DNA from 2 places in the Mycobacterium sp. MS1601 genome. Region 1 is predicted to be linked to the other one. Evidence: riboswitches for the same ligand, from Rfam matches in the RefSeq annotation. Region 1 holds a riboswitch; the other holds the start of a gene.
The links. Region 1 has a riboswitch for thiamine pyrophosphate ahead of thiD (bifunctional hydroxymethylpyrimidine kinase/phosphomethylpyrimidine kinase). Riboswitches for the same ligand answer to the same signal wherever they lie in the genome.
Positions count from the first base shown of each region.

Region 2: it holds a riboswitch for thiamine pyrophosphate, as region 1 does, so the genes downstream of both, BVC93_RS21885 (ECF transporter S component) here and thiD (bifunctional hydroxymethylpyrimidine kinase/phosphomethylpyrimidine kinase) in region 1, are expected to answer to the same signal.

Region 1 covers NZ_CP019420.1:3,494,238-3,509,531, reverse strand. Annotated here, with positions in the region: gene BVC93_RS17075 (ABC transporter substrate-binding protein) at 1-95, opposite strand, end outside; gene BVC93_RS17070 (LacI family DNA-binding transcriptional regulator) at 405-1,460, shown strand; gene BVC93_RS17065 (MFS transporter) at 1,424-3,166, opposite strand; TPP riboswitch at 3,303-3,412, shown strand; gene thiD (bifunctional hydroxymethylpyrimidine kinase/phosphomethylpyrimidine kinase) at 3,401-4,231, shown strand; gene BVC93_RS17055 (alpha/beta hydrolase family protein) at 4,228-4,848, shown strand; gene BVC93_RS17050 (hypothetical protein) at 4,986-6,386, shown strand; gene BVC93_RS34065 (hypothetical protein) at 6,383-6,529, shown strand; gene BVC93_RS17045 (flavin-containing monooxygenase) at 6,610-8,100, shown strand; gene BVC93_RS17040 (hypothetical protein) at 8,118-8,381, shown strand; gene BVC93_RS17035 (sugar kinase) at 8,398-9,372, opposite strand; gene eda (bifunctional 4-hydroxy-2-oxoglutarate aldolase/2-dehydro-3-deoxy-phosphogluconate aldolase) at 9,360-9,920, opposite strand; gene BVC93_RS17025 (mandelate racemase/muconate lactonizing enzyme family protein) at 9,986-11,122, opposite strand; gene BVC93_RS17020 (N-acyl-D-amino-acid deacylase family protein) at 11,160-12,758, opposite strand; gene BVC93_RS17015 (amino acid ABC transporter ATP-binding protein) at 12,760-13,488, opposite strand; gene BVC93_RS17010 (amino acid ABC transporter permease) at 13,485-14,195, opposite strand; gene BVC93_RS17005 (amino acid ABC transporter permease) at 14,195-14,857, opposite strand; gene BVC93_RS17000 (transporter substrate-binding domain-containing protein) at 14,873-15,294, opposite strand, start outside.
Region 2 covers NZ_CP019420.1:4,518,533-4,533,826, reverse strand. Annotated here, with positions in the region: gene BVC93_RS34810 (hypothetical protein) at 1-19, opposite strand, end outside; gene BVC93_RS21910 (hypothetical protein) at 133-669, opposite strand; gene BVC93_RS21905 (exonuclease domain-containing protein) at 672-2,138, opposite strand; partial or broken gene BVC93_RS34805 (hypothetical protein) at 2,202-2,261, opposite strand; gene BVC93_RS34800 (hypothetical protein) at 2,565-2,702, shown strand; gene BVC93_RS21895 (energy-coupling factor transporter transmembrane component T family protein) at 2,704-3,453, opposite strand; gene BVC93_RS21890 (ABC transporter ATP-binding protein) at 3,446-4,882, opposite strand; gene BVC93_RS21885 (ECF transporter S component) at 4,879-5,481, opposite strand; TPP riboswitch at 5,480-5,590, opposite strand; gene BVC93_RS21880 (hypothetical protein) at 5,625-6,176, opposite strand; gene BVC93_RS21875 (Rv1733c family protein) at 6,219-6,800, opposite strand; gene BVC93_RS21870 (hypothetical protein) at 6,982-7,254, opposite strand; gene BVC93_RS21865 (DUF6319 family protein) at 7,810-8,127, shown strand; gene BVC93_RS33810 (CDGP domain-containing protein) at 8,559-8,927, shown strand; tRNA gene BVC93_RS21855 (tRNA-Ile) at 8,976-9,049, opposite strand; gene BVC93_RS21850 (APC family permease) at 9,108-10,514, opposite strand; gene BVC93_RS21845 (DmpA family aminopeptidase) at 10,511-11,569, opposite strand; gene BVC93_RS21840 (TetR family transcriptional regulator) at 11,682-12,293, shown strand; gene BVC93_RS21835 (STAS domain-containing protein) at 12,539-12,817, shown strand; gene cofC (2-phospho-L-lactate guanylyltransferase) at 12,895-13,581, opposite strand; partial or broken gene BVC93_RS21825 (bifunctional FO biosynthesis protein CofGH) at 13,565-15,294, opposite strand, start outside.

The DNA of each region.
Region 1 (15,294 bases):
CCACAAGCCGCCGTGAACAGCAGTGCCCCGCACGCGGCAGCCGTTGTCACTGCCCGGCGCACGCCCGCCTTTCGATCTGTCGATGCTGAAGTCACGAGAAATCCTCCGCCCGTGCACAATTGCGCGCCGCGCCCCGCTGCGCCGGTCGTCACAATCGATTGCAAACCTAGCTAAGCAATCCGGCCGTATCCATGTCAACGATTTCTGCGAACTTCCTGTGATGAGAATCACGAGCGGCCTATTGTTCCAGCTAGAAGCGGCACTTTCCCGTCGTTTAGCTGCTCAACGAGGAGCCTCCATGCCAGAGCAACCCGTGCAATCGAGTGCAACAAGGCACAGGCAATCTGTTGTCGGTCCGCCGCGGCGACACGTGTTCTGCGACGCGGCTCTCTAAGCTGACATCCGTGTCGACCCCGACCTTGCGTGACGTGGCTGTGGCGGCGGGTGTGCATGCCGCCACAGCATCCCGGGCACTGAACCCGGCCACGCGCGGTCTGGTCAACAACGAGACGGCGCGCCGGGTGATCCGGGCAGCCGAGTCGTTGGGCTACCGACCCAACCCCATCGCCCGCGGCCTCAAGACGGCCAAGTCGGGCACCATCGGGGTTCTCATCCCTGATCTCACCAATCCGCTGTTCCCGCCGATCCTGCGCGGCATCGAGCGCACCCTCGAGGCGGCGGGCTACAGCGCACTCGTCGTCAACACCGACAACGACCAGGCACGCGAACAAGGTTTGGTCGACTCTCTGCTGTCGCGGCAGGTGGAGGGCTTGATCGTCGCGACGGCCCGGATCGAACACCCCCTGCTGATCCAGCTGCACCAGCAGGGCGTCGTGATGGTGATGGTCAACCGCCGCCCCGATGGGGTCGACGCCCCTGCGGTGGCACCCGACGACCCGGCCGGGGTGTATCTGGCGGTGCAGCACCTGACCGCGCTGGGCCATCGCCGGATCGCACACCTGGGCGGGCCCGAGACCACGTCGACGGGTGTGGCACGTGCCCGCGCCTTCCGGGCCGCCATCCGTGACCACGGCGCCGACGAGGACCCTGCCCTGACCGCCACGTGTGCGAGTTGGAGCGAGGAGGCCGGCGCCGAGACCTTGCGCGGGCTGCTCGACGCGGGCACCGATTTCACCGCCATCGTCGCGGGCAACGACCTGATCGCCCTTGGCTGCTACGACGTGTTCGCCGAGCGCGGCATCTGCTGTCCCGACCAGATCAGTGTCGTCGGCTTCAACGACATGCCATTCCTGGACAAGCTGCGGCCCCCGCTGACCACCATCGGAATTCCCAACCAGGACATCGGCGCCGAGGCGGCACGCATGCTGCTCGAACTGCTCGCCCAACCACACCGCCCGCCGCTGTCCGTACAGTTCCCGCTGAAACTCGTGGTGCGCGGGTCGACGGCGCCACCGCCGTCACATCAGGCGGCGTTGTCGGCGCCAGGGGCGTCGGCGTAGCGGCCCGGCGACATCCACGAAGCGATAGCACCCAGCACCATCATCACCGCGGCCGCCGAGAACACCACCACCAGGCCGGTGTGGAACGGTTCGGTGATGAGCTCGGGGAAGAATGTCTTACCCGTCAGCACATCGGCATTCACTCCCGGCTGCTGCAGCGCATGTGACGGCTCGAGCAGTTCGGCAATCGGGTTGTAACCCAGGAATGCCGCGAACAGACTGCCCACCGGCGGCAGGCCGGCCACGTCCTGGGCGACGTCGGCAGACACTCCCTGAGCCTGCAATCCGGTGCTGAGCGCCGACGGCAGTGTGTTGGCCAGACCGACGATCATCAGCGAGAAGAAGATGCCGATCGACAGAGACGAGCCGGCGTTGAAGAACGTGGCGCGCACACCGGAGGCCGAACCACGCTGCGATGCGGGCACACTCGACATGATGGCCGCGGTGTTGGGCGCGGTGAAGATGCCGCCGCCCAGCCCGTTGAGGAACACGATCAGAGCGAACAGCCAGTAGTCGAAGTTCACCGGGATGAGCAGCAGGGCAACAAATGTCACTGCCATGAGGACCATGCCGCCGACGGTGAACGGTCGCGCACCAAAGCGGTCCGACAGCGATCCGGCGATGGGGCCGGCCACCAGGAAGCCGACCGTGATCGGCAGCAGATAGATACCCGCCCACAACGGCGTCGATTCAAAGCTGTACCCGTGCAAAGGAAGCCAGATGCCCTGCAGCCAGATGATGAGCATGAACTGCAGTCCGCCGCGGCCCACCGAAGACAGCAGTCCGGCCAAGTTGCCCATCCCGAACGAGGCCGACCGGAACAGTCGCATATCGACCATCGGTGCGGCGACCTTGAGCTCGACGACGCAGAACACCACCAACAGCGCCAGGCCCAGCGCGATGGAACCGAGCACCATCGGATTGGTCCACCCGGTGCTGGAGTCACCGTAGGGCTGGATGCCGTAGGTGATGCCCAGCAGCAGGACGGTCAGCCCGATGCCGAAGGTCAACGTGCCCGCCCAGTCCAGCTTGCCGGGAGTGCGGGAGCCGAGTTCCTTGAGTGAACGCAGACTCCAGACGGTGCCGGCCAGACCGATCGGCACTCCTACCCAGAAGATCGCCTGCCAGTGCCATTCGGACAGGAAGCCGCCGATCAGCAGGCCCAGGAACGAGCCGGCCACCGCCGAGACCATGTTGACGCCCAGCGCCATCCCCCGCTGGTTGGCGGGAAAGGCGTCGGTCAGGATGGCCGACGAGGACGACATCAGCATGGCACCACCGACACCCTGGACCACGCGCCAGGCGATCAGCCACACCGCCCCGCCGCCCATCTGGAAGGGGTCGAAGGACAGCGCGACGGCGGCCACGGTGAACACGACGAAGCCGAGGTTGTAGATGCGGACCCGACCCAGCATGTCCCCCAGCCGGCCGAACGGGACTACCAGCACGGCGGTGACCACCAAATATCCCATCAGCATCCACAGCAGGTAGCTGACGTTGCCGGGGGCCAGGGGGTTGAGCCCGATACCGCGGAAGATCGCCGGCAGGGAGATCAACACGATAGAGGCGTTGATGGTGGCCAACAGCGTGCCCAACGTGGTGTTGGACAAGACGATCCACTTGTAGCGGGGGTGGTCGTGATCCATCCGGATCCGGCGGCGCGCGGTGTCGTTGAGGCTGGTGTCAGTCGTGAGCTCGGCAGTCATCTTCTTCGTTTCGTATCTGAGTCGGCCAGCAGCCCACCACGGTGTGCGCCACAACTTGTATATGTTAGCTATGTAAATCATCGGGGCGCAATTCCTATTCCCGACGCCTGCGCTAAGTTGGGCATCGGAACCCACACGAGCACCACGCGGGAGTGCACACCAAGTGCGCTGAGAGGACGGCTGGGGCCGTCGACCGTACGAACCTGACCGGGTAATACCGGCGTAGGGAGTGAAGTGAACTTTTTGCCGTTGCCCCTGCCCGGGCACACCCCGCACCGCGTCATGACCATCGCCGGCTCCGACTCCGGTGGCGGCGCGGGCATCCAGGCCGACATGCGCACCTTCGCGATGCTGGGACTGCACGGGTGCGTGACCGTCGTTGCGGTCACCGTGCAGAACTCCCTGGGCGTCAAGGGTTTTCACGAGATACCGCTGGACATCATCGCCGGGCAGATGAGTGCGGTGGCCTCCGACATCGGAATCCAGGCGGCCAAGACGGGGATGCTGGCGTCCGCGGAGATCATCGGCTGCGTGGCCGAGACCTGGCAGGCCGAATGCGCAGGCACTCCCCTGGTGGTCGACCCGGTGTGCGCATCGATGCACGGCGATCCGCTGCTGCACCCCAGCGCACTGTCGGCCCTGCGCACCGAACTGTTCCCGCTGGCCACCCTGGTGACCCCCAACCTCGACGAGGTGCGCCTGCTGGTCGACATCGAGGTGGTCGACGAGGCGACCCAGAAAGAGGCGGCCCGCGCGCTGCACGCACTCGGTCCGCAGTGGGCCCTGGTCAAAGGTGGGCATTTGCGGTCGTCGGACGCCAGCCCCGACCTGCTGTTCGACGGCACCGAATTCCACGAGTTCCACGCACCGCGGGTGGACACCGGCCACGACCACGGAGCCGGAGATACCCTGGCCGCGGCGACCACGTGCGCTCTGGCACATGGCTTTTCGGTGCCCGAGGCGGTGGATTTCGCGAAAACCTGGGTGACCGAATGCATTCGGACCGCCTATCCGCTGGGTCACGGCCACGGTCCGGTCAACGCACTGTTCCGGCTGCAGACATGAACCTCGACGTCATCGCCGGGGTGGCCCACGAGCCCCAGGGTGCCCCCACCGGCGTGGTTCTGCTGACCCACGGTGCCGGCGGCAGCCGAGAGGCTCCGCTGCTGGGCAGGATCTGCGACGAGTGGGCCCGGCGCGGCTGGCTGGCCATCCGCTACAACCTGCCCTACCGACGTCGTCGCCCGAAGGGGCCGCCGTCAGGGTCGGCGGCAGCTGATCAGGCAGGAATCCTCGAGGCCATCGACCTCGCCCACACCCTGACGGCTGGTCCGGTACTGGCCGGCGGGCATTCCTACGGTGGCCGGATGACGTCCATGGTCGCCGCCGAGGGTGCCGACTTGGCGGCACTCACCTTGTTCTCCTACCCCCTGCACCCACCGGGCAAGCCCGAGCGGGCCCGCACCGAGCACCTGCCACAGATCACCGTACCGACGGTCTTCACCCACGGAACTGCCGATCCGTTCGGCTCGATTGCGGAGCTGACGGTTGCGGCGGCGCTGCTGGGCGGCACTTCCGAGATCGTCGAGATCACCGGCGCACGCCACGATCTGGGCTCCAAGACACTCGACGTTCCCACGCTGGCCGTGGACGGCGCGTTACGGGTCAGCGGCCTCGGATAGCACCCTGCCGACGGTGAGTTCGAGCAGGGTGTCGACCAACTCGTCGGCATCGGCGGTACCAAACAGGGGTTGCTGATTCTTCTTTCTCGTGCGTAAATTCTCGTCATCGCCTTTCAAAAAAAAGAGGAGACAGCGGGATGCGCAGACGTGCTTTCCTGGCCGGCGGCGCCGGGGCAGTTGCTGTGGTGTCCGCGCAGTCACTGGCGGGCTGCAGCACGACAACCGAGGTGGCCACGGTCGAGGACACCGCGGCTTCCGACGAGGTGTCGCGGCTGAGGCAGCAGTATCTGCAGGAATTCGACGCGGAGTACGTCGACAACGTCATCGTCCCGTTCTTTCAGAACAGCGTGATCGAGGGCCAACGGCCGGTGCTGCCGATGATCGACGTGGCGCTGACCAAGGAGAACGCGCTGCCCTACGACATGTGGGGGCTGCTCAGCGATCAGTGGGGTCCTGCTCCAGAAGATGGGGTCACCGTCTTTTTGCAGGGCCTCGAGAAGCGCGGCCCTGACAATCTGCGTAAACGCATCTACATGTCGGCTGTCACGCCTGATCTCTACGCCGGCGCATACCAAGCGAAGGTGACGACGTTCTTCGACGGCCTGTTCAGCCCGTCCAACGCCGACAAACCACTGATGCAGACCTACCTGGACACCTTCTGGGATCTCTACTGGGATCTGCATCTCGGTGTCACCGGCGACGCCATTCCCGCTGAGGTCCGCGAGATCGGCGCCAGCTTCAATACCGTTCTGGCGTATCGTGATCCGACACAGAAGATCGTTCACGACAACTACATGACCGTCCGGGGCCACCTGGCGTTCCTGAAGCAGTGGATCGACGACAGGCTGGCCGACATCGAATCCGGCACCATCCAAGACGCCGACAAGACGTTCGCGTGGTTCTGGCTCAAGAACGGCGAGGACAGCGAGCACTTCAACCACAAGGACGTGGTGTTCGAGTGCTTCCACAACTTCGTCGCGTTCAGCCAGTGGGGCAACAGCCTCTACAACATCATGGCGACACTGGGTCGTGACACCGGCGACGCAGCAACCAAGGATTCGTTCACAAAGACCATGTCCGGAGCCTTCGACGAGCCCGATGGCAGTGCGTTTCCACCACTCGAGCGCTTTGTGATGGAACTCTTTCGGGTCATCTCCCGAATGGCGGCAGCATCTCGGCGGTGGCCGAGACCAGGGAACCGGTGTTCGAACGTCACAACTACGTGGCCACACCTCACCCGGCCACCAGCAAGGATCCGGTGCAGTGGACCAACCCCGACGCCTTCGATCCTGCGCGTTATCGCAACGCGCCCACCAGCCAAGACGTCGACGAGGCACGCATCCATCAGATGGGCTTGGCGCAGTGCCCGTTCCAACCCACGGACGTCGCCGTCAAGGACGGACGCAAAGCCGCGTTACGCAGCAGTGCGTTCGGCACGGTGTTCGGCGTCATCGACGACCAACCCATGCCGGTGTGCGACTACGCAGGGTTTGCGCCGTTCGGGTTCGGCTACCGTCGCTGCCCTGGTGAGCAGTTGACCACCATGGCCTTCGAGGACCTACTGCGCAAGGTCTGGCGGGAGCGCATCGAATTCGTCACCGTCGCCGGAGACGACGCGACGCAGTTGCCGATCGGCCCCAACACCGTGATCGGCGACAACCTGGGCTTTGTGCGCGCCTGATCAAATCCCTTCCGACCGGCAGCCAGGAAAGGACCAAGGACCCTAACTTACTGACGGGTAAGTTGAGGTATCGTCGTGGCATGACATCGGAGCACACCGACGTCGTCATCGTCGGCGCCGGCTTTGCCGGCATCGGTGCGGCGATCCAGCTCAAGCGACTCGGGTTCGACGACTTCGTACTGCTGGACCGCGAGGACGACCTGGGCGGCACGTGGTACGTCAACCACTACCCCGGGCTGGCCGTCGACGTCCCCACCACCACCTACTCGTACTTCTTCGAGCCCAACCCCAATTGGTCGCGACTGTTCTCCACCGGCGCGGAGATCAAGAAATACGCAGACGACGTGGCCACCAAGTACGACGTGCGTCGCCACATCCGGTACAACGCCGACGTGCAGAGCGCACGGTGGGATGAGGAGACCTCCCACTGGAAGGTCACCCTGGCCGGCGGCGAAACAGTGAGCTGCCGCTACCTCATCACTGCCACCGGCTTTCTGTCCCAACCCAAGCTGCCAGATATCAACGGCATCACCGACTTCGCCGGCAAGGTGGTGCACACCACCGACTGGGACAACGCCTACGACCCAGCCGGCGACCGGATCGCAGTGATCGGCACCGGCGCCACCGCGGTGCAGCTGATCCCCGAGCTGGCCAAGACCGCGGCCGACCTGACCGTCTACCAGCGCACCCCGATCTGGGTGGCACCCAAACTGGACTTCGCCATCTCCGAGCGCACCAAGCGGCTGTTCGCGCGAATGCCCTGGACGCAGAGGGTGATTCGCGCCATCACCGACACCATCTACGAGACCATGATCAACGTGGGCGTGGTGAACTACCGGGTGCCGCTGTTCCGTCGGCTCAACATCTCCGCGATGGACCTGTGCAAGATCAACCAGTTCATCCAGGTCAGGGACAAGGACCTGCGGCGCAAGCTGACTCCCGACTACGACATCGGCTGCAAGCGTCCGACGTTCTCCAACAGCTACTTCCGCACCTTCACCAAGCCGAATGTGCACCTGCAAACCGACGGTATCGACCACATCACCGCTGACGGCATCGTCAACAACGACGGCACCGAGACCAAGATCGACACCCTGGTGCTGGCCACCGGTTTCGATCTCTGGGAGGCCAACTTCCCGGCCATCGAGGTGATCGGTCGCGACGGCCGCAACCTCGGAAAGTGGTGGCGTGACACCAGGTTCCAGGCCTATCAGGGTGTGTCGATACCGTACTTCCCGAACTACCTCAGCCTGGCGAGCCCGTATGCATTCCTGGGTCTGAACTTCTTCAACACCATGGAATACCAGATGCGGCTGATGGATCGGCTGCTGAGTGAGGTGAAGCGACGCGGCGCCACCACGTTCGAGGTCACCGAGGCCGCCAACACCGCCTACCTGGACCGGATGACCGAATTGCTGGGCGACTCGCTGTGGACGCTGGGCAACTGCGCGAGCTCACGGTCGTACTATTTCAATCCGCACGGCGAGCCCAGCCTGCTGCGCTCGATGTCGACCAAAGACGCCATCAAAGAAGCCAGCGAATTCCCGCTGAGCGACTACCAAATCGCCTGAGAAGAAAGCACTCTCGAATGCCTTCACAGTCTCGTTTTCCCAGCTTCGCCGGCCTGGCCCTGGCCGCCACCGGAGTGGCGCACTTCGTCAAGCCGGAACTGTTCGAGTCCATCACCGCCCCGGCGTTCCCGCAGAACACCCGCCGATTCATCTACATCAACGGCGGTATCGAGTCCGCACTCGGCCTGGGTCTACTCAGCACCAAGACCCGCAAGGCCGCCCTGTTCGGTGGGCTCGGGTACGTGGCGTATCTGGGCATCAACGGGGCGCGCAACCGCTAGCGGGCCGCCCACGGAGTCAACGGCTCACAGGATCATCACCGACACCTGAGAGCCGGGCGAGCTCACCCCGGGTGGGCGCGGCCTCCCAGTCCCCCAAGCCGGTACACGCCAGAGCGCCACACGCCGATGCGACGTCCAGGCAGGCCTCTGGGGAAGCGCCCCGCGCCAACTCGGCCAGCCACCCCGCCACGAAGGCGTCGCCGGCACCCACCGTGTCGGCCACGGTCACTGGGTGAGCATCCCGGGTGTGGAACGTGTCCTCGGCCGCCGCGACAGCACCTCGAGCGCCCCGCTTGATGACCACCTGGTCTACGCCGAGGGCGAGCAGTCCGTCGACTTGCCGCTGCAGATCACTGGTGCCCGTTACCAGTTCGGCCTCGTCCTCGCCGGCGAAGACGATATCGGCACGTCGAGCCAGCGCCCGATAGGCATTCACTGCGGAATCTCGGTCCGTCCACAAACTGGCGCGATGATTGACGTCGAAACTCACGATGTTGTTCGCGCTCTTGGCATGATCGATCGCAGCATGAACAGCTGCCTGCGGGCCTTCGCCCAGGGCGGCGGTGATACCGGTGACATGCAGTATGCGACCGCGTTGCACGACGTGGCGGGGTATGTCGGCAGGGCGTAGCCGGCTACCGGCCTGGAACCGGCGGTAGTAGGTCACGCGGCTGGCACCCGGTCGGGGACGCTCCTTGAGCATCAGCGCGGTAGCGGACTCGGAATCGACGATCGCCACTGCCTCCACCGTTTCTGCGCGCAGTTCCCGCACGATCATGTGACCGAGCGAGTCCGCGCCAACCCGGCCGATCCACGCGGCGGAACCGCCGAGGCGTGCCACGCCGATGGCGACGTTGCTCTCGGCCCCGCCGAACCCCAGCTGCATGTCCCGCACATGGCTCAGTGATCCGACCCGGTCTGCGGTGATCAGGCCCAGGCTCTCCCCCACCGTGACGACGTCGAGCGGATCACTCGAGGTCACTGCGCACATACCGATTCGGCTGCCGACAACGCCGCCCTGGCTGCGCTCGCCACCACACCTTGGTCGGGCTCCGCTGTGATCCAGCTGCCGGAAACGGCGAAGACCGAGGGCAGAGAAAGGTAGTTCGCGACGTTGGTCAATCGAACTCCACCAGAAGGCATGAACCGCATACCTGGATACACGGCGGTGAAGGCTCTCAGGCAGGCGATCGCATCCACGGCATCGGCGGGGAAGAGTTTGACGTGAGTCAAGCCCAGACGCGAAGCCGCCTGGATCTCCGACGGCGTCAGCACTCCCGGAATGACCGGAACGCCAGCGTCCTGTGTGTACCGCACCACCTCGAGATCGAGGCCGGGTGTCACGATGAAGCGCGCTCCTGCATCGAGCGCCGTGCGGGCCTGTTGCACTGTCAGTACCGTTCCCGCACCGACCTCGATGTCACCACGGGCCGCCAGTCGCCGGATCGCCGCCACACTGTGTTCACTTCGCAGCGCCACTTCGGCAACCGGCAGCCCGCCGTCGACGAGGCCACCTCCGAGCGCGTCGACATCTGACATCGTCCGTACCGTCAACAGAGGAATGACGGGGTACCGGAGCATCGCGAAGTCCGGCTGCGTCATGCTCATACCGCCAGCGCGAAAGTAGGATTCGTGCCGTAAGCGCCCAGCGAGTCGGGGTTCAGCGAGATACCGAGACCAGCGGTGTGCGGAATGGGCAGCATTCCTTCGGCGTCCAGACTCCAGCCGCCGGCCACGAGTTCGTCGATATAGGCTGCACCCGTTTTGTACTCAACGAGGTCCGTGCCGGCCAGCGCCGAGGCCAACTGCAGGTCAGCCGCCAGCCCAACTCCGGTGTTCCAACCATGTGGCACCAGGCGGATACCGTGATCCTGTGCGCTCCAGCCGATCCGACGTGACTCACTCAGACCGCCACCTTTTGTGGTGTCCGGCTGCACGATGTCGAACGCGCCTGCTGTGATGAACGGCGCGAATGCCTGCCGACGGGTCAGCACCTCGCCACCACTGATCGGAACCTTGGAATACGCACGCAGCGCCACGAATCCGTCGACGTCGTCAGGATCCAGCGCCTCCTCGAACCATGCCACATCGTATGCGGCGAGCATGTCCGCGGTGCGCTTGGCCCACGACAAACCACCAGGGAAGAACGCCTCAGAACCTCCCGCGTCCACCGCGAGAAGGCGATCACCGACCGCCTCCCGCGCCGCAGCCACGGTGCGCTCGTCGGTTGCGCTGTCGACGCGTCCGAACTTCCACCATCCGATCTTGAACGCGGTAAAGCCCTCTTCCACCAGTGATTGCAGGTTCTCGGTCATAACCGGCGCTTCGTCCATCAAGACCGAAGCGTAGGGCCGGACACGGTCCCGGTAGCGCCCTCCCAGCAAGCGGCCGACCGGCTGATCCATGGCTTGGCCGGCGAGGTCCCACAGCGCGATGTCGATGGCGCTGGTGGCGTGTGTCAGAGCGCCACCCCGGCCCATCCAGAAAGCACTCTGGTGCAGGGTCTCCGTGAGGCGCTCGACCTCCAGTGCGCTCTGCCCCACCAGTTGTGGACTCAGCAGGTCCAACGCAGCACGCACCAATCCCTCTGCGGTGAAGGCGCTTCCGATTCCGACGTGGCCGGATTCGGTGTGAACAGCAACGAGAGTGTGCACGACGTCGTCGGGACGCAACTCGTTGGACCAACCGCCCTCCGGCGTGGCGCCCCGCAGGCCGCAGGTCTCGATTCGGGTGATCTTCATGTTCCGGTCTTCCTCCATGTTTGTTGTGTTCTGAACATCAGCGCAGCATTTGACCGGCAAGCCGGCCGGTGTGCCGCGCGTCGGCTATCACGGAAACCCCGTTGACCCACACGTGGCGAGCAGCGTCCGCATAGTCCTCCGGCGGCATGGCCCAGGTATCGGTTCGTGACAACACATTCGGGTCGAACACGACGACATCGGCGAAGTACTTCTCGCGCAGATATCCGCGCTGGCGGATGCCGAAATGGTCGGCCACCATGCCGGTCATCTTGTGAATTGCGTCTTCGAACGTCAGGGTTCCCGCGGGCACGTGGTGGGCAAGGTAGTGCGTGTGCCCGTAGTAGAACAGCGGATGCCGGGTCCGGGTGCTCAGCGGCCCTCGACGACATGCCGTGAATGCGTCGACCCCCAACAGGAAATGGTCGTGCGAAATAGCCTCCGCGAGGTGATCTTCGGTGAACAGCAGGCCGAGAAGTTGCACACTCCCCAGATCTGGGCCGGCAGCGGCCAGCACATCGAACAGGCAATCCCATTCGTCGCGGCCATGTTGCTCCGCGATCTCCGGAAACGTCAACCCTTCCCATTCAGGGTGTCCGGCCGATACCCCGAGCCGAACCCGATCCCACTGCCCCCGATGGACAAATCGCCAGTAACGGTCGCAGTCCTGCCGGACCCGAGCCCGGACCTCTGCGTCGTTGAGCAGCTGGGCTGCTTCTGCTGCCGGACGCTCGGCGAGCCAGCCGGGAAGCAGACCGGCAGCCAAACCGATTCCGTGCGGGTACGGCGTCATGTCCGCAAGGACATCGGTACCCCGCCGGCGCTCGTCGACCACCCGCCCGGCGGCACGTTCCCACGCGCCGCCGGGCGCGCCCGTGTCGTGGCGGACGTTCAGATGCGAAAGTTGGGCGCGGACCTGACCGTGCTGGACGATGTCGAAGAACTCATCGACGGCTTCGCCCAACCCGGCGTCGCGATTACGAATGTGACTGGAGTACATACCGCCTCGTCGCCCCGTCACGCGCGCCAGCTCGGCGATCTCGGCTGCGTCGGCGAATCGCCCAGCACCGTATTCGAGGCCGCTGGAGAAGCCGATAGCACCTGCGTCCAGTGCCTCTTCGAGAAGCCTGACCCGTTCCTGCTGCTCGCATCGTCGGTATCTGACTGCGTTGGATTGCGCTGCCGCTCGTATCGCCGTGTGCCCGACGAACCACATCAGGTTCTGGGCGGTGCCCCCCGAATGCACCCGGTCCAGGAGTTCACCGAAACTTCGCCAATTCACTTCGCCGTCGAATCCCATTGCCTGCAAGGCGTTCTGTGCCGATTCGACGTCATCTTCGCCCAGTGGCGCGTACGTGACTCCGCAATTGCCCACCACCTCACTGGTGACACCTTGGTGAATGGTGCTGTAAGCGGGCCGGTTTCCGAGAATCGACCAGTCACTGTGGCTGTGCGGGTCGATGAGACCAGGCGTGACGATCATCCCGCTGGCATCCACGGTGTGCACAGCCTGCACCGCAACGTCGACTCCGAGGTAGGCGATCCGGTCGCCTTCGATGCCCACGTCGCACCGTGTGGCGGGAGCTCCTGTGCCATCGATGACATCGGCACCGACGATCAAGGTATCGAGTGCGGCCACCTCAGAGCACCTTGCTCAGGAATTCTCTGGTTCTGGGTTCTTTCGGGGCGTTGAAAAGATCTGTGGGTTCGGCAACCTCGACAATGCTTCCCTTGTCCATATAGATCACACGGTCGGCGACCTCGCGGGCGAACCCCATCTCGTGGGTCACCACCACCATGGTCATGCCATCGGCAGCAAGCCCTTTCATGACGGCGAGTACTTCTCCCACGATCTCGGGATCGAGCGCTGACGTGGGCTCGTCGAACAGCATGATCTTCGGGTCCATCGCCAATGCCCGGGCGATCGCCACTCGTTGTTTCTGGCCGCCGGACAAGGCATCCGGGTAGGCCCTGGATTTGTCCGTCAGACCGACTCGATCAAGGAGGCTACGTGCGCGCTCGAGGGCAGCTGCTTTGGTGCGCTTCAGGACTCGCTGTTGTGCCAGTGCAACGTTGTCCAACACAGACATATGGGGGAAAAGATTGAAATGCTGGAAGACCATGCCCACGTCACGTCTGACCACCGCCAGGTCGGCGGTGTTCTCCTGCGGCCCGAGCGTGTGGCCGTTGATGACGATACTGCCGTGCGATGGCCGTTCCAGGCCATTCATACACCGAAGTAGCGTGCTCTTGCCGGACCCCGAGGCACCGATGATGCACACCACCTCGCGCTCGGCGACAGCACACGAAACCCCGTGTAACACTTCGTTATCACCGAAGCTGAGGCGGAGGTTCTCGACGTTGATCACTTTCTGGCTCCTGGATTGAGGGCGGTGAGCGCGTCACCGACTTTGGGTGCGGGCACGCGCGTTCCGAGGCGCCGTTCGTACCGTCTGGCAACGCTCGACAAGGCAAAGCAGATGACGAAGTAGAACGCACCCACAACGCTGTAGGCCATGATCGGATCCGCTGTCTGCGAGCTCACGATGTTGCCGGCTCGGGTCAGCTCGATCAGTCCGATCACCGCCACCAGCGAACTGTCTTTGATCAAGATCACCAGGAAGCCGACACCTGGTGGCACGATCAGACGTGCAGCCTGCGGCAGGATGATCCAGCGCATTCTCTCGACGTAGGGCATACCGAGCGCCTCGGCAGCCTCGAACTGCCCCCGCGGCACCGCTTGGATGCTGCCTCGAACCAATTCACCGATGTACGCTGCCGCGAAAACGGACAGCGCGATGACACCTGCCCAGTAGTCGGGCAGGCTGCTACCGGGCGCCAGCAGCGGGATGCCGAAGTAGACGAAGAAGATGATCAGCAGCACGGGGATTCCGCGGATGAGACCAACGTAAACACCACTCACCCAACGCAGCGGGCGGATGGTTCCGGTGGACATCAAGCCGATCAACAGGCCGAAGAATCCACCGAAAATCACTGACAGAACACAGATCTGCACAGTGACAAGTGCTCCCTGCAGGATCAGTGACAGGTGTTGCCAGCCGAACGCTTGGAACATCACGCCACCTTCCATCTGATGAACTTCGTCTCGACGACCCGCGATACGCTCGCGATGAGAAAGGCGACGCTGAAATACAGCAGACCGCCGACGGTGAAAGTCTCGATGGTGCGGAATGTGCTCGAGGTGATCCCCAACATGGCGTGCATGAGGTCAGGCAGCGCTACGACGGAGGTCACCGAGGACGCCAGGAACAGCAGGATGGTCTGATTCGTGATGGCCGGCAGGACATTGCGCACGGCCGGTGGGAACAGCACCCGCCAGAAGGTGTCTCGGGAGCTCATCCCGAGTGCTGCTCCGGCTTCCCGGAGACCTGCTGGCACGGACTGGAACCCGGCGCGATAGATCTCGGCCATGTAGGCGGCGTTGTTGATGGTCAGTGCCACGATGCCAGCCGCGACCGGATCCAGGTTCACACCGGCCTGTGGCAGCGCGAAGTACACGAGGTAGAGCTGGAGCAACAGCGGGGTGTTCCGGATGACCTCGATGTAGGTGCCCGCCGCCGCCCGCAGAGCTCGCGCACGAGATGCGCTGCCCGCGTAAAGGACAACGCCCAGGGCACCGCCGGCGACGGCAGCGGCAAGGCTTACCCCGAGACTGACTGCCAGCCCCTTGAACAGGGGCCCGAGATAGGGAATGACATCCCCGTAGTAGAGCTGCATAATGGCCCGCCACAGCTACTTGATCAGCTCGGGGACGTCCATACCGAGCCACCGGTTGTACGACTCGTTTGCGGCGTCACTGATGTTGTAGTTCATGATGAAGTTGTTCAGGTAGTTCAGCCATAGCTGGTCGCCCATCTTGGCCCCGAAGGAGACCAGCGACGGCGACAACGCGGGTGCCTCCAGAACGCGCACGGCATCGCCCTGGCTGCTGCGGATGTCCGCGACCACGGCTGTGCTTTCCATCAAGGCATCGACCTTTCCGCTGCGCAGCGCCTGAATCGAATCGGCAACTGCTTCAAAGAGACTGGCGTTGGCCTGCGGAAACCGCGTTTCGAGTATGGTGGCAGGCACGCTACCCCGGGTAGCCGCAACGGCGCGTCCGGCGAGGTCATCGTAGGTGCGGATGTCACTTCCCGCGGGCACCACCACCAGTT
Region 2 (15,294 bases), 1.0 Mb from region 1:
CGACCGGATGCTTTGGCACAACAAGTTTCTCGGAAAACGTGTCCAACGGATCTATCGTCCACACAGCGGCCCAGACCTGGGATATGGTGCCCCCCAGATTTAACGGTGCCCGAAAGCACCGGTAGTGACCATTCAGCGCGCCCAACCGGGAAAGCGACGCAGATCGGGTTCTTCCTGGCGCAGAAAGTCACGATCGAGCCGTTGGCGTTCAATCGCAACCCACGCCAGTGCAGCCGACTCGAGCCACCGCGCGATCCCTAGCACGACGGAAACCCGATCGGGTGCGTCACTGTCCCGAGGGGGATCGGCCAGATCGACACGTTCGGGAACATGTGGCCACGTCGGGGCGACTCGCGTGGACTTCGGCTCGGATGCCATCTTCGTGTCGAAGTGACTCTGGAGTCGAGCGATCTCGCCTTCAATACCGTCGACCACCGCGTCGAGGTCGAGCACTCCAGCGTGACCATCAAGTCGAAGCTGCGCCGCTGCGTGCGTCACAACAAGCTTGCGGCTCTGCACCAGCGACGACAGCCTCCCCGAGTCCAGCCCGGAGATCACCCACGCCCCGGATAGCCGGCTCAGGTCCGAATCATTCGGGCTTACATCGACATGCCAGACGACCGAGTCGCTGCCATGCTTGTCGACGACCGCAACGGACTGGTACTTCACGCTCAAACCCCAGCTCCCGATGCACAGTCCGGACAGATCTTGGGCCGCCGACCTCTGACCTGCGCACGCTCCCAAGAATTTCCACATTGACCGCAGACGAGCTCCACCCCGGCGGTAAGCGACATCGACGGCGTCTTCTGCAGCAACGTCGACCGCGAACAGTCACTACAGACTGATCCTGCAGTCTGGCGCCGTGCCATCCACGAAGTCCCACACGTCACACATACCATCGCGGTATCCGCTGGTGCCGCACGCATGGCGGTGACCAAACCACCTGTCTCGAGCGCCTCGGCAAAGTCGGTGAACGAACAGATCGCGACACCCTGCTGCCGAGCTCTACGGGCCTTCGCCGAGCGCGACTCACCGTCAGCGGCCACCACCAGGTCGGGCCCCTTCTTGGTTACCGACTTGGCTACAAACAGTCCGTGCCGCAGCGCCATCGCCTCTTGATCCGCCCGGTCGACAAGTGAACCGTTCAATTGTCCCTGCCCCGTGAAACAGACAGTCAATCCAGGAGAAAGAGCCATCCCCTCCACGGACGCGCGAAGAGGTTCGATGCGGCTCAACACTGCCTCTCGGTCCACTTCGAGAAGTGCAGCGGCCCTGCTGAGTTGATCGAACTCCTCATCCGTCACCACACCGTCCTCGAGCGCGGCGTCTATCAGGCCATTGACAAACTCACGATGAGCACGAGCCACCGCTGGCCTATCAAGACCGAGTTCAGCGGCGAGACTGCGAAGTTGCCCTCGCTCATCTGGAGTGAGTTTGAGGTCTGCCATGGCCACGTCGAGCAATTGGACGTACGGTGCAACGTCAACGCTGGTGTGCATGCCGCGCGCGAGTTGCGCCAAGTACGGCGCTGGTGGCAGCACATCGACATGCCCTTCTCGCGCGCGCACCCGCAACGGCGTCACCTGTAGCGGACGAGCTGCCGCGGGCACACACGGATCGCGGTAGAAATGGCGCGTCGCGAACAGCAGTCGTGCGGTAGCCCGTGCGTCGGCAATCGCACGATGCGCATCATCCAGGGCGATGCCAAGCTCCTCGCAGGCTTGGCCCAGCTTGCATCGAGTCGCGCGGAGCGTATCGAGGCTTGTACCCCAATCGATCTCGATTCCGGTACGGGACAGCTCGCTGCCAAGCATGCGTATGTCGAACAAGACGTTGTGCCCTACCACCACCGCACCATCGAGTCGCGACGCCACATGGTGCGCGACATCAGCAAAGGTGGGTGCATCGCGCACCATGGCGGCGTCCACACCGTGGATCCAGGTCGGTCCGACGTCCCGCATCGGCTGAATGAGTGTTTCAAACTCGTCGTGCACCCGACCGTCACAATCAAGGGTGAGGACCGCGATCTCGACTACCCGATCGGTGGGATACAGGCCCGTCGTTTCGAGGTCGACGACGGCGATCCTTCCATCGCGTCCGATCAGGTGCTCGATCCCGCCGCTCTCAATAGCGGTCACGGCATCCCGACTATCGACTTCAGGTCGTGTGGTCGCAGTCCTGCCCGACCACTGCTGGCCATCCCACCAACGCAGATCCGCTTGATTCCATGGATCGTCATACCAACCCGCAGTTGTCCCCACCCTCGTCCCCTAGACATGACCTCTCAGGTGCGCTCACGATACCCAGCAGAACTGGCACGTGTGTCAATTTGTGAATTTAGTGCCGTCTTCGACAACGCCGCTGTCACGGCAACACAACTCGCCCGCCCCCAGAAGTAACGGACAGACGTAATTCGCTCATCCACTCCCGAAAGGTCACTCCGTGACCTAGCATCTCCGCCCGTGGGTAAATTGACAGCCTTGATAATTGTGTTCGCCGGGGGTCTCATACTCAGTCCGGTAGCGAACGCCGAACCGTGCGACCCGAACTACTCGGGGCCGTGCGTGCCGATCGACAGTGACGTCGACTGCGCCGGCGGCAGCGGTAACGGTCCGTCGTACGTGCAGGGACCGGTGAGAGTGGTCGGCTCCGACATCTACGGCCTCGATCGTGACGGCGACGGCATCGGCTGCGATTCCTGATTCAGCTGCCCACGAAGTCCCACGTCCCAGCCAGCACGGCCACCGCGATGGCACCGCCGGCGATCACCAGTCCGTAGCCGATCAGAAGCCACTCCGGCCAGCCGAAGGTTGACGGGCGTGCCCACGTCCTCGTCGGGTACGCACCGAACCCTCGCGCTTCCATCGCCGTCGCCAACTTAGACCCGCGGCGCAGGGCGAAGACCAACAGTGCGAATGCCTGGCCGAGGAAGCGCCTCAACCGAGCGTGGTCGGCGACGCCGCGGGCCCGCCGCGCATAACCGAGGTACTGCCAATCCTGCCGCAACAGCCCGACCATCCGCAGCCCGGCCAATGCGCCAATCACGAAGCGGGCAGGCAACTTCAGGATCTGCCCCAGCCCGTCAGCCAGTTCCGTCGGTTGTACGTCGAGAAAGAGAAACACCGACGGCAATGCAATCGCCAGGACGCGCAGGAACATCGCCGCCGCCAGCTCGATCGAGCCGTCGCTGACGGTGATCAGCAGAAACTGCCAGTACACAGTGCCGCTGGGCTCGCCGTAGAGCAGGTTGGTCACCGCAGTCAGCCCCGCGGCCACCGCAATGAGCGCCGCGCGAATCAGAAAGGGACGCAGCCGAACACCGAGTGCTAGGAACAGCGGGATCTCGAGTAGCAACGCCGTCAGCGCCGACACCCAGTCGACGCTGAGCACCAGTGCCACCGCGATCACCGCCGCCGCCAACAGCTTGGCGACAGGATTCACCGACCTAGACATCAACACGCTCGTCGGCCAGCAGGTCCACGAACTCGGTGTCGTGGGTGACGGTGACGACCGCCGTTCCTTCATTGGCGATCTCGGCGAGCAACAGAATCAACTCGGCCCACGTGCGGCGGTCCTGCCCAAACGTCGGTTCGTCGAGCACCACCATGGCGGGCCGCGTCATCAACACCGTCGCCACCGACAGCCGTCGCTTCTCCCCGCCGGAGAGCGTGTAAGGGCTGCGGTTCGCGACTCCGGTCAGGCGCAGTCGCTCCAACAGAGCATCAGCCCGCGTGACGATCTCCGCTTCGGGCATCTTCAGTGCCCGCGGCCCCAGCGAGATCTCGTCTCGCACAGTCGGCGCCAGGAACTGATGCTCGGGATCCTGGAACACACTGGTGATCCGAGTCAGCAACTCCTTGGACTTCCAGCGAATCGGGTTGCGACGTTGGGGTGTGGGCGCGAAGTCGGAAGCCGATTCAAGAGATCCGCCGCGCGCCGGCAGCAGGCCACCCAGTGTCAGGGCCAGCGTCGACTTCCCGGACCCGTTGGGCCCCGTCACCGCCAGCACCCGGCCCGCCGTGATCGACAGATCAAGTGTCAGCAGATCTGAGCGGTATCCCACCGTCAGATCGGTTGCCGTCAGCAATGGTTCGGCACCACCACGAATCCTGGACACCGCAGGCGCGGGCGCTCCCGGCACCCAGATCCCCGATTCCACGAGATGTGTGTGCTCCCGTTGGATGGTCTCCTCAGGGGAGCCGTCGGCGATCACCTCTCCCCCGGCGCCCAGAACGACCACCCGGTCCACCACCGGCAACCAGACCTCGGTGCGGTGCTCGACTACCACGACGGTGGCGCCGGTCAGTTCGGCCGCGGCCGTCACCGCGTCGCGAACCTCCAGGACTCCGGCGGGGTCGAGGTTGGCTGTCGGCTCGTCCAGAAGGATCAGGCCGGGCCGCATGGCCAGTACCCCAGCCAGGGCCAGGCGCTGTTTCTGTCCGCCGGAGAGTTGGGCGGTGTCATGCTGCAGCGGCAGATTCAGTCCGACCGAACTCAGAGCGATCTCGACGCGTGGCCAGATCTCGTCACGGGGAACGCCGAAGTTCTCCATCCCGAACGCCACATCGTCACCGACGCGGGACAGGATTACCTGAGAATCCGGGTCCTGCAGCACCATTCCGATGCGGGAGCGCTGCTGCGCGGGTGGTGCACCGTCCACCAACAGTGAGCCGGAAGCATGGCCTTCCTCAGCGCCGCCAAGCACACCAGCCAAACCGTGCAGCAGCGTCGATTTACCCGAGCCGGACGGGCCCAGCAGCAGTACCCGCTGGCCGGCCTCGATGGTCAGGTCCAGATCGCTGAGGGCCCAACGTTGTTGACCGGCGTGTTGCCAACCCCACTGTCGCGCTGTGACTTCGGCTCCGCCCGAAGCCTGCGTCACTGCGCGGCGACAGTCCGGCCGGAGGCAAATCGGCTGAGTGCGCCGGTTTTGGCGAGCCCGCGAACCACGAACCACGACAGCACACCGGCGATCAGCGCGCCAGACACCACCGCCGAAGCGGTGTAGATGGCCGAGAACGCCATCGTGGATCCGGGGTAGTAGATGATCAACTCGTTGACGGCCAGCGCGAAACCTGCACCGGCACCGGCCAACACGGCGATCGGCAGGTTCCAACGTTTGTACAGGAACACTGCGAACACCAGCTCAGCGGCAAGCCCTTGCACCAGTCCCGATTCGATGGTCATGACACCCCACTGGTTTCCGACCAGGGCGGAAACGGTGGCCGCGACCAGTTCGCCGTACAGTGCGGCGCCAGGTTTGCGGATCACCAGTGCGGTCAGCACGCCGGCGAACAGCCAGCCACCCCCGGCCAACCCTTGAAGCCCGGGAAGCACCGCACTCAGCGGTTCGAACACCGGGTTGTAGGCGACGTTCCAGAAGACGAACACCAGGCCGGAGGCGACGGCAAGCACGCTGGCCACCACGATGTCGACGACGCGCCACCGCAGCGGTGATGGGTGAGTGATCTGTTGGTCCATGAGGACTCCTTCATCTCCCTACGCCGGCATTACCCGGTCAGGTTCGTACGGTCGACGGCCGGCCAGCCGTCCTCTCAGCGCACTTCGGTGCACTCCCGTGTGGTTTTCCGTCCCCTAACGTAACCCAGGTCGGTTCATGCTCGCTACGCCGGGTCGATCCAGACCCGTCCGTCGGCGCCTTCGGTCACGATGAAGTCGGCCTGATCTCGCGGCTCGAAGCGAGCGATGAGGTCGTCTTCCTGGCGGGCCCAGCGGTCCCAGTGCGGCCGGAAGGTGTCCCCGTCACGCTGCAGTGCCCGATATTTGCGCATCTCGTCGTCCATCTCGATCCAGATGCCCACATCAGCCAGCTCGTGGTTGCCTGCGCAGAGCGCGCCGACACCTTCGACGATCAGACGGTCCGCATCAACGGCGTGCCACTCAGCGGGGCGATCAGCGACCCAGTCCCAGCGTCGCCAACGCGCCGGCCGATTCTGCGAGCGTGGGAGCAGGAGCTCGCCGTGCAGGTGGTCGACGGCCGCGGCCAATCCGTCCCAACCTGGGTAGATATCCTCGAGTCGCACGACGGCGCTGCCGGTCCAACGTCTTTGCAAGCTGTCTGCCAGCGTCGTCTTGCCTGCCCCAGAACGCCCGTCGACCAGCACTGTCGTCGCGCCGGCCGTCTCCAGCAACAGCGCGAGGTCGTCGAGTGTCAATGCGTTCCAACGATCGAAGTGGAGGTTGGCGCCAGATGCTACTCAGTGCTGGCTGCCGCTACCAGTCAAGAGCTGGTATTCCCGCTCCCACACGGCATATCGCCGCCGGGTGAGCCGCGCATGCTGCACGGCCAACAGACCACCCACCACCGTCGCCGTGGCCGCCCACACCGTGAGTGCCGCGAGCACGGCGGTGACGGATGGAAGCAGCGAACCTTCGGGGGCCTGGGTTCTGGCGCCGCTGCGATCCACCCAGATCGGCAGCGATTCTCCTGCTTTGCGCGATTCCCGCGACACCACCACATCGGAGCGGGTGCGCCCGTCTACTGTCCACCGCACTCGGGTTACAGCACCCCACGAGTACATGTCCCGCAGATGCACACTGTCCTCGACAACCTCGGCGTCAACCTGGTGGCGGGTGGCTACGGCCTCGGCCAGGTACCGGGTCTGCGTCTCATGTACCGCAGTGCCCACCGCGCAGGCAACGGGGATGAACAACACCAGCACGAGCGCCGCCAGTACTCTGCATGTGGCCTCGATCCGGTCGCTGCGGCGTACCAGTTGATTGTGTCCGAGGGCGCGCACCAACCAGATGCTCTTGACGTTGAGATCGACGGTGTCCATGGCTGCGCCTCCGCGATGAGCTACTTCCATAGTGAACCCGGATGCAGCGCACCGCCAGGGGAAAATGTCGCGCGTGCCGCTGCGGCCGTCGGCCGAAAGCCATTGCCCTGTCTGGTGATGCGCCAGGCGATTCGCGCTGTCGGAGCTGCTGGTTTATCACCGCTGTGCGCCTTCGGTTAGATCACCCCGGCGCCGGAGCATCAGTGCCGGCGGGAGCCACAACTGCCCTACGTCGAGCGCGCCCGACATTGGCGAGGACACGGTCGATGAGTGCCTCGTAGGCCGATCCGTCGTCGAGCAACGCGCGCGGACCCATCCGGGCCAGGAACACCTCGACACGCCGCTCGATCGGCCAGCCGGCGTACGCGGGACCGATGTAGTCGGATTCGAGGAACCTCCAGGCAGCGGCCTCGAGACAACCTGGCATACCGATGGTTCGTGCACTGACCGTCATCGAGCATCCTTTCCAACGTCAGACACCATCTTTGGATCACGGCTCCGCCAGGACTAGAGAAGAAAGTCCCCATCACGCTGAATCGCTCGATCAGCCAGACGAATTCATCTGGTGGAGCCGCGTCGGCGCCCGCCCCGACCAGCCCGCGGTAGGGCCACTGGTCAACTCCGTGCTCACTTCAATGGTGTTGTGATGGAGTACTTGTCACTTCAGAATGCCGGTCTCTTCGAAGCCGGGAACGTCGACCGTGACATCAGCTCAACGGCCGTCCCGCACCGCACTGCGCGCCGATGTTCGGATATCACTACGCCACGATGTGGTGAAGAACTGCGCCGCTGGGCTTGTTGATCGCGGCAGCTCGCGCAGCCCATGAGCACGACCCGGCTGAGCGTCGGCGCGTCAGCTTTCCTCTGCGTCGAACATTTGTTCTAATGACGGCTGCTCATCGATCCGGCATCTACCGGCAGTTTAGAGAAGGAGTCCGCTGTGACCATCACCGTCGACAATCCGGCCACCGCAGTCGCACCTGCCCAGCCCGAGAACACCTCGCCGACGGTGGACACATCTGTCGCCGAGGAGAAACCCAAGAAGCGGGCCACCCGCAAGACCAAGACACTGGAGCTCACCCTCACCGTCACCGGTACCGCCGACGGTGAGTGGCACGCCGACCTCAAGCAGGGCAGTACCTATCTCGCCAGGAACATCGCCGTCGCCGCGGCCGCCGTCTCCCGCGCTGCCAAGGAACTGCACGAGGATCTATCCACCCCTATCGACGAGATCATCGACGAGGCCCGGTCACAGCAGGCCGCCAAGGTTGCTGCGCTGGAGGCCGAACTTGCCGCCGCCAAACAGGCGCTGGCCCACCTGGACTGAGAGGCAAAATCCGATTCGCACCAACTGGCGACGATCAATTCGGCGGCATACCAGAACAAGTCGCGCAAGGTCACCCCACTGCCACCTACTGGCCGTCTCATGGGTCAGTTCGACAACGCGCATACATCGGGCGGCCGGCCGCCGCGCGGAGGTAGTCGATCGGTGCCATCTTTGAGAGTTCGATAGTTCGGCCAGATGCTTGGCCTACCCCACTCTCCAGCGATGATTAGCTCGGAGTTCTGACTTGCGCGCCACCAGTCCGAAGTCACCCGGAAGTCCAGTGGCGAGTAGGTTCCGTCGCCACAGCAGTACCACTAGCAACTTCTTCACCAACGTCAATTATTTGTTCTCAAATCGTTGCCAAACTCGTTGCACAGGTTTATATTCCCAGATGGGGAGGCGAATCAGTGAAACGAAACTTAGCTATCGCTGTGGCAATCTTGAGTGGTGCGGGTACTTTTTGCAGTCCGCCTGCAAACGCAGATGTGCAGCCGGGCTGTGAAAGCGTCCCCTGGGGTTTCCTCGGCACCCAAACTCGCAGCATCTGCGACGGACCGATGCAACCAGATGGCAGCTGGGTGCGTTTCCGCATGGTCTGGATACCTGCACATCAGGTGCCGGTCAGCACGAGCTGCGGCAGTTACAGCTGTTCCACCCGCGGCGGATACTGGCAGGACGAGCAGATTTTCGAGAAGGTGAAATACCCGGTTACACCCACGACCGTGGTTCCAGGCGAGCCCGGATGGCTACCACCCATCTACACCGATGCGAACGGGTTCACGCCGATAAATTTCAATTAGAACCCCTCGGCACAAGCTCCGATACGCCGTCATCCAGGTAGTGCGTTGTAGGGCGGGCGGGGCTCGAACCCGCGACCAAGGGATTATGAGTCCCCGGCTCTAACCAACTGAGCTACCGCCCCCAAGCGCGTATGCGCGGCCGCTATCTTCGCATGCGACCGCGCACGCGCGCCAAAGCACTCAGGACGAGATCGACGTCGAAGGCTTCCACGCCAGCGCACCGACCACCAACCCGAGGAACGGGATGGCCGCCAGCACCGCGCTCAACCCGACGCTACCGCCGGTGACCAGCGTGAAGTTGGACAGCACCAGCCACAGACAGCCCAGCAGCCCCAGCACGGCCACGGTGGGCGCGATCCTCGTCTGCCACACACCCGACACCCGGTCCCGGTTGCGCAGGAAGAACACCAGCACGGCGATGGACGTCGTGAGCATGAGGATGACCATGCCTACGGTGGCTACGCCGGCCATCGAGCCGAACACCCCGACCAGCGGATCGATCCCGAGTACCGCGAGCACACCGACAATCAGAGCGGCAGTCACCGTCTGCGCCACCGAGGAAAACGCCGGCGAGTGATGCCCGCCATGCACAGCGCCCAGCCGAGCCGGCAGCAGCCCCTTGCGGGACAACACGAACTGATACCGCGCGATCACGTTGTGGAATGACAGCACGCAGGCGAACAGGCTGGTCAACAGCAGCACGTTCACGATGTCGCGGCCGATGGTGCCCAGCATGGACTCGGTGGTGTCCAGCAGCATGTTGCCCTCACCGTCGAGAGTTTGGTTGGCCACGGCCGTGACGTTGTCGGGACCGATGGCAACGACGAACGCCCACACCGTGATGGCGTAAAAGGCGCCGATGATGATCACTGCGGCGTACGTGGCGATGGGGATGGTGCGCTCGGGATCGCGGGCTTCGTCGCGGAACACCGCCGTGGCTTCGAATCCGATGAATCCGGTGAGCGCAAACAGGATTGCGATGCCGATGGTGCCCTGGGTGAATACGGACGGGGTGAAGGAGGTGAACGTGACGCCGGCCGGGCTGGGGTTGGCCACCATCACCAGATCCAGTACGACGACGATGCCGATCTCCAGGGCCAGCGCGATGCCGAGCACCTTGGCACTGAGGTCGATGTGTCGGTAGCCGAGTACCGCGACGATCGCCAAGATCGCGAAAGCGTAGAGCGGCCAAGGCAATTCTGGTCCACCGTAGAAGCGCACGGTGTCGTCGATGGCCCAGCCGATGTAGCCGTAGATGCCGATCTGGATGGCGGTGTAGGCGATCAGCGCCACCACCGCCACGCCCTTGCCCAGCCGGTCGCCCAGACCAAGGGTTACGTAGGAGAAGAACGCCCCAGCCTCGGGCACATACGGCGTCATCGTCACGAAGCCGACACTGAAGACCAGTAGTACCAGCGCGGCGATCACGAATCCGACCGGCGCACCGGCGCCGTTGCCCAGTCCCATGGCCAGCGGCATGTTGCCGCCGATCACGGTCAGCGGGGCGGCCGCGGCCACCACCATGAAGACGATGCCGATGGGGCCCAGCTGCCCGGTAAGGCGCCGCCCTTCGGTCTGAGTTGTCATGCGTTCTCCTGGAATTGAGCGGTCAATTGGTGGTGGTCGATGGCGTGCACGGTGTAGCCGCGGTAGCCGGTGACGGTTTTGGCGGCCACCATGGCGTTGACGATCGCCTCTTCGGTGGCCTCGATGGTGAGGTCGAACAGCAGATCCATCAGCGCGGGGCCGACCATGCGCACCGGGATCTCGGGTTGGATCGAGGTGACGTCGGAAACGATGCCGTAGGGTGGGATTCCGCGGTTTCCCGTGGAGAAGGCCAGCATCAGGTCGCCGCTGTACTGCTCACCGGTGCCGCCCAGACGTCCCACCGCCAGCGCCGTGCGCTGCGCCAGTCGTTGGCACTGGTGCGGCAACAGTGGGGCGTTGGTCGCAACCACCACGATGATTGACCCCGAGCCCGGCTGGAAGCCCGGCGGATGTGCCGGCAGCGGGACAGCCGGTTGGGTGACGGGTTGTCCGTTGATCCGAAGTCGTTCGCGGCGACCGTGATTGGCCTGAACCAGCACGCCGACGGTGTAACCGAGCACCCGCGATGCCGTGCCGATGCCGCCTTTGAACTGATGGCAGATCATCCCGGTGCCGCCGCCGACATTGCCTTCTGCTACCGGCCCGTCGGAAGCCGACATCAGCGCAGCCCGGACATGTTCGGGACGGACGTGAAAGCCGTTGATGTCGTTGAGGAATCCGTCGTAGGTCTCCCCTACCACCGGCAGCGACCAGTACGCACCGTCGCCGCGCACTCGGACCTGTTCGGCTACCAGCGCATCACGTACCACGCCGACGCTGTGGGTGTTCGTGAGGCCGATCGCGGTGGTGAGTTCACCGGATTCGCGGATCCATTCGAGGCCGGTGAGTTCACCGCTGCCGTTGAGGACGTGCGAACCGGCGAACAATGGCTCGGTCCAGATGTCGTCGTGCGGGACCACGACGGTGACTCCGGTGTTGATGCCGTCGTCATGCAGGGTGGTATGGCCGACGCGGACGCCGGGTACGTCGGTGATGGCGTTGTGCGGTCCGGTGGGGTGCTCCCCGATGACCACGCCGAGATCTCTGGCACGCATTGGTTTCTTCTCGTTCAGGAGTTATTTTCCTAATTGGAAAAGAACTATGCGCCCGAGTGAGCGGGGACGCAACAGGAACGGCAAAATCAGTGCGAAAGCGAGAGGAGCAGGCGTGGCACGGCCCAACCGCCAGGTGGAGCGACGCGGCGAGATCCTCGATGCCGCCATCGCCCTGATCGAGCGTCATGACCTGGCCACCCTCAAGCTCGCCGACGTCGCCACCGAACTGGGCCTGACCACCAACGCACTGCGCTACTACTTCAAAGACATGGCCGAGCTGCTGTCCGAGCTCGCACTGCGCTCCGATGTCCGCTTCTACGACGCGCGCCTGGAACTGGGCACCCAGACCGACGACGTGGCGACCCAGTTAGCACTGACCATCGCCGCCGGCCTCCCGACCGGGCCGGAGGACGCCGAGTGGCGCGCCATCTGGCGAGCGGTATTGGCTGCCGGTTTCGAACTGGACCAGCGTCGCGACGTGCAGGGCATCTACCACCGCCAGGTCGATCTCTACACCAACCTGCTGACCGCCGGCGCCGAAGCCGGCGCGTTCGCCCTGCGCCAGCCCGCACGCGACATCGCGATGACGCTGATGTCGATGGAGGACTACTTCGGTTACCGAATCGTCGCCCGAGATCCGCAGATCAACCGGGCCGACGCCTTGCGTTTGATGCGTCAGTACGCCGAGCTGTCCACCGACACCCGATTGCCGGCCACGGCCTAGAAGTCCTCCGAAACTGGTTTGCGGCGTCATCGACGCGTAGGCTTGCCGTACAACACGCGCATCGCTTGCCTGGTTCAGCACAAGCCCCGCGAGATCAGCGTCGACTACAACGGCAAGCAGGTCGTTTCATGTTCTCGCAAATCACATCCACATCCGAACCAAGGCACTGCGTCATCGAAGACCGCTGGTACGACAACACAGCGGTGGTCCATTGCCGAGGCGTACTCGACATACTGACGGCACCTGTGCTTGAGCGCCATCTGGCCCACACCCTTGCTGACAACCCAGCGGCGGTGATCGTCGACTTGACCGACATCGACTTCCTCGCATCGCACGGAATGGCCATCCTCATCGCCACCCATGACCGAGTATCACCGCGTCTGCCGTTCTCCGTGGTCGCAGACGGACCGACCACCAGCCGTCCGATGAAACTCGTTGGGTTACACGAGTTGATGCCGATGCACCCGCGGCTCGATCTCGCACTGGAGTACGTGCACTCCTCGAAGCGTGGCGCACTCGCCTAGCTGGCCCACACCGTCAGATACCGGCATCCAACATGGATGGCTGGATCGACGTTCGGCGGCGGCTCCCTGGGACTCCGCTACGGCGCCAGCCAGGGAGCAGCGGAAGGGTCGAAGCTGGCGAGCGCAAGCCGACTTCGGAGCAACGCTGCGGTGTGCTCTCCCAGTCCCAACACTCCGGCCGCTAACAAGTCCTCCGCAGTGTCGACATCGGTGCGCAACGACTCTCCGGCCACTGCCAGCCCCCTGGCGCCTGAGAGCGCGTGCGCGAGCGCGGAGCCCCGCCCGAACTCCGGATGAAGCTGGCGTCCACCTGTGACCAGCAACGTGGTGCCTTCCTGGCGGCGATCAGCACAGAAAGAACGGTGCGAACCTGCGGCGACAAGTGCAGCTTCGAGGTCGTTGGATCGCAGAGCCGGTAGATCAGCAGGAATGACGGCAATTCGTGAACCCCTGCGGTGCAACTCAGATGATGCGCGCCGGAGTGTGGCGTTGAGGCCAGCCTGGGGATTCTCTTTACCCCATACTTGCGCGCCGCTGTCGCGCGCGTTCTCGTGTAGGCGCGGATCGGTGGTGAGGACGACAACGTTTTCCACGGTGGGACACTGGAGGGCCGCGGTCAGCGTGTCGTTGAACATTGCGGCGACTAGGCTCTCTACCTCGACGGGTAGATGCAGGCTTGTCCGAAGGCGAGTCTTTGCTTGGTGCAGGGGTTTTGCGGGGATCAAGAGAACCACCGGCGTCGGTTCGTTATGAGTGGTGGGCATGACTGATGACTTCGTGGCCCATCGCATACGTTGTGTTGCGCTGCCGAACCGGGCGACCCGCCGCCGCGGCGAGCGCCGTCAGATCGGCAACAGAGCGCGACGAACCGTGTTCTGAACCGGCCATCCGCGAGATCGTCTCTTCCATCAGGGTTCCACCCATGTCGTCGGCCCCGCCGCGCAGGATGTCGACAGCCTGCTCGTTGCCGAGTTTGACCCATGAGCACTGAATGTGGTCGATGCGACCATGCAGAGCGAGTCGCGCGAAGGCATGTATCGCACGATTGTCGCGCACCGAAGGTCCCGGACGTGCTATCCCCGCCAGATAGATCGGGGCGTTGTGATGCACGAAAGGCAGCGGGACGAATTCGGTGAACCATGCCGCCCCGGCTTCTCTGGACCGGTCTTGCACCTGCGCCAGCACACGCAGGTGCCCGAGCCAATGCTGCGGCCGGTCGACGTGGCCGTACATCATCGTTGAGGAGGATGGAATCCCTAGCTCGTGCGCGGTCGATACCACGTCAATCCATTGTGCGGCAGGTAGTTTCCCCTTCGTTAGAATCCAGCGGATCTCGTCGTCGAGGATCTCGGCCGCCGTTCCGGGTATCGACCCGAGGCCAGCCTCCTTGAGTTCGGCGAGCCACTCGCGGACCGGCACAGCGGCCTTTGAGGCCGCTGAGACAATCTCCATCGGGGAGAACGCATGCACGTGCATACCTGGCGCCGCGTTGCGCACGGCGCGAACGATGTCCGCGTAGAAAGTGACCGGCAACTGGGGGTCGATGCCGCCTTGGATACAGACCTCCGTAGCCCCGTCAGCAGCCGCCTCGACCGCTCGCGCTGCAATCTCGGGCAGTGAGAGTCGGTAGGCATCGGCGTCGCGATCGCGCTGGGCGAAGGCGCAGAACCGGCAACCGACGTAACACACATTCGAGAAGTTGATGTTTCGGTTGACGACATAGGTAACGTCCTCTCCAACGACGTCGCGCCGAAGTTGGTCAGCCAGGTGAGCGAGTTCGTCGAGAGCCGGGCCTTCGGCGGTCAGCAGCGCCAGCGCTGCCGCCTGGTTGGAGTCCTCCAGCAGCGCAGCCGGATTGGATTCCGCCACGGCAAGTCCTGCGCGAACGTCCTGGCTCATGCGCTGCGGCGACACCGTTTGCGGTGCCCCTCGGTGCTGCGCAGCGTTGATCTCCTTGCGCAGTTCCCCCAGTCGCCATAGACCGATGAGAAGTCCGCTCGCCGATCCGAGTTACGGCCACTGGTGTCGATGCTCAGGTGCAGGTCGATGCGGCCGCTGGATTCGACCTGGTTGTCAGGTTCCTGCCAGGGACGTCCGGCGACCACGGCAGCCTCATCTGCAAGCCCGGTCTGGGGATCTGCCAGAGCCTGCACGTGGGGATGCAGGCGCGGATCGATCCATGGCGATCCTTGAAGAACATAGGCTGGGTACGCGGCCAACCTCTCCCGCAGCGAGAAGCCCATGTCGGCTGAACGCGCCCCTAGTTCGTCGATCGCCGGCCAAGGCCTCTCCGGATTTACGTGATCGGACGTGACAGGCGAGACACCACCCCAGTCGTCGATTCCTGCGCGCAGCAACAACGCAAACTGGTCGCCGACCAGGTTGGGCGGTGCCTGTAGGCGCATCTTCGGACCGAGTATCAGTCTGGCGACCGCGATCGTTGCCGCGAGCTCCTCGAGGGCAGCGTCCGGTTCGTT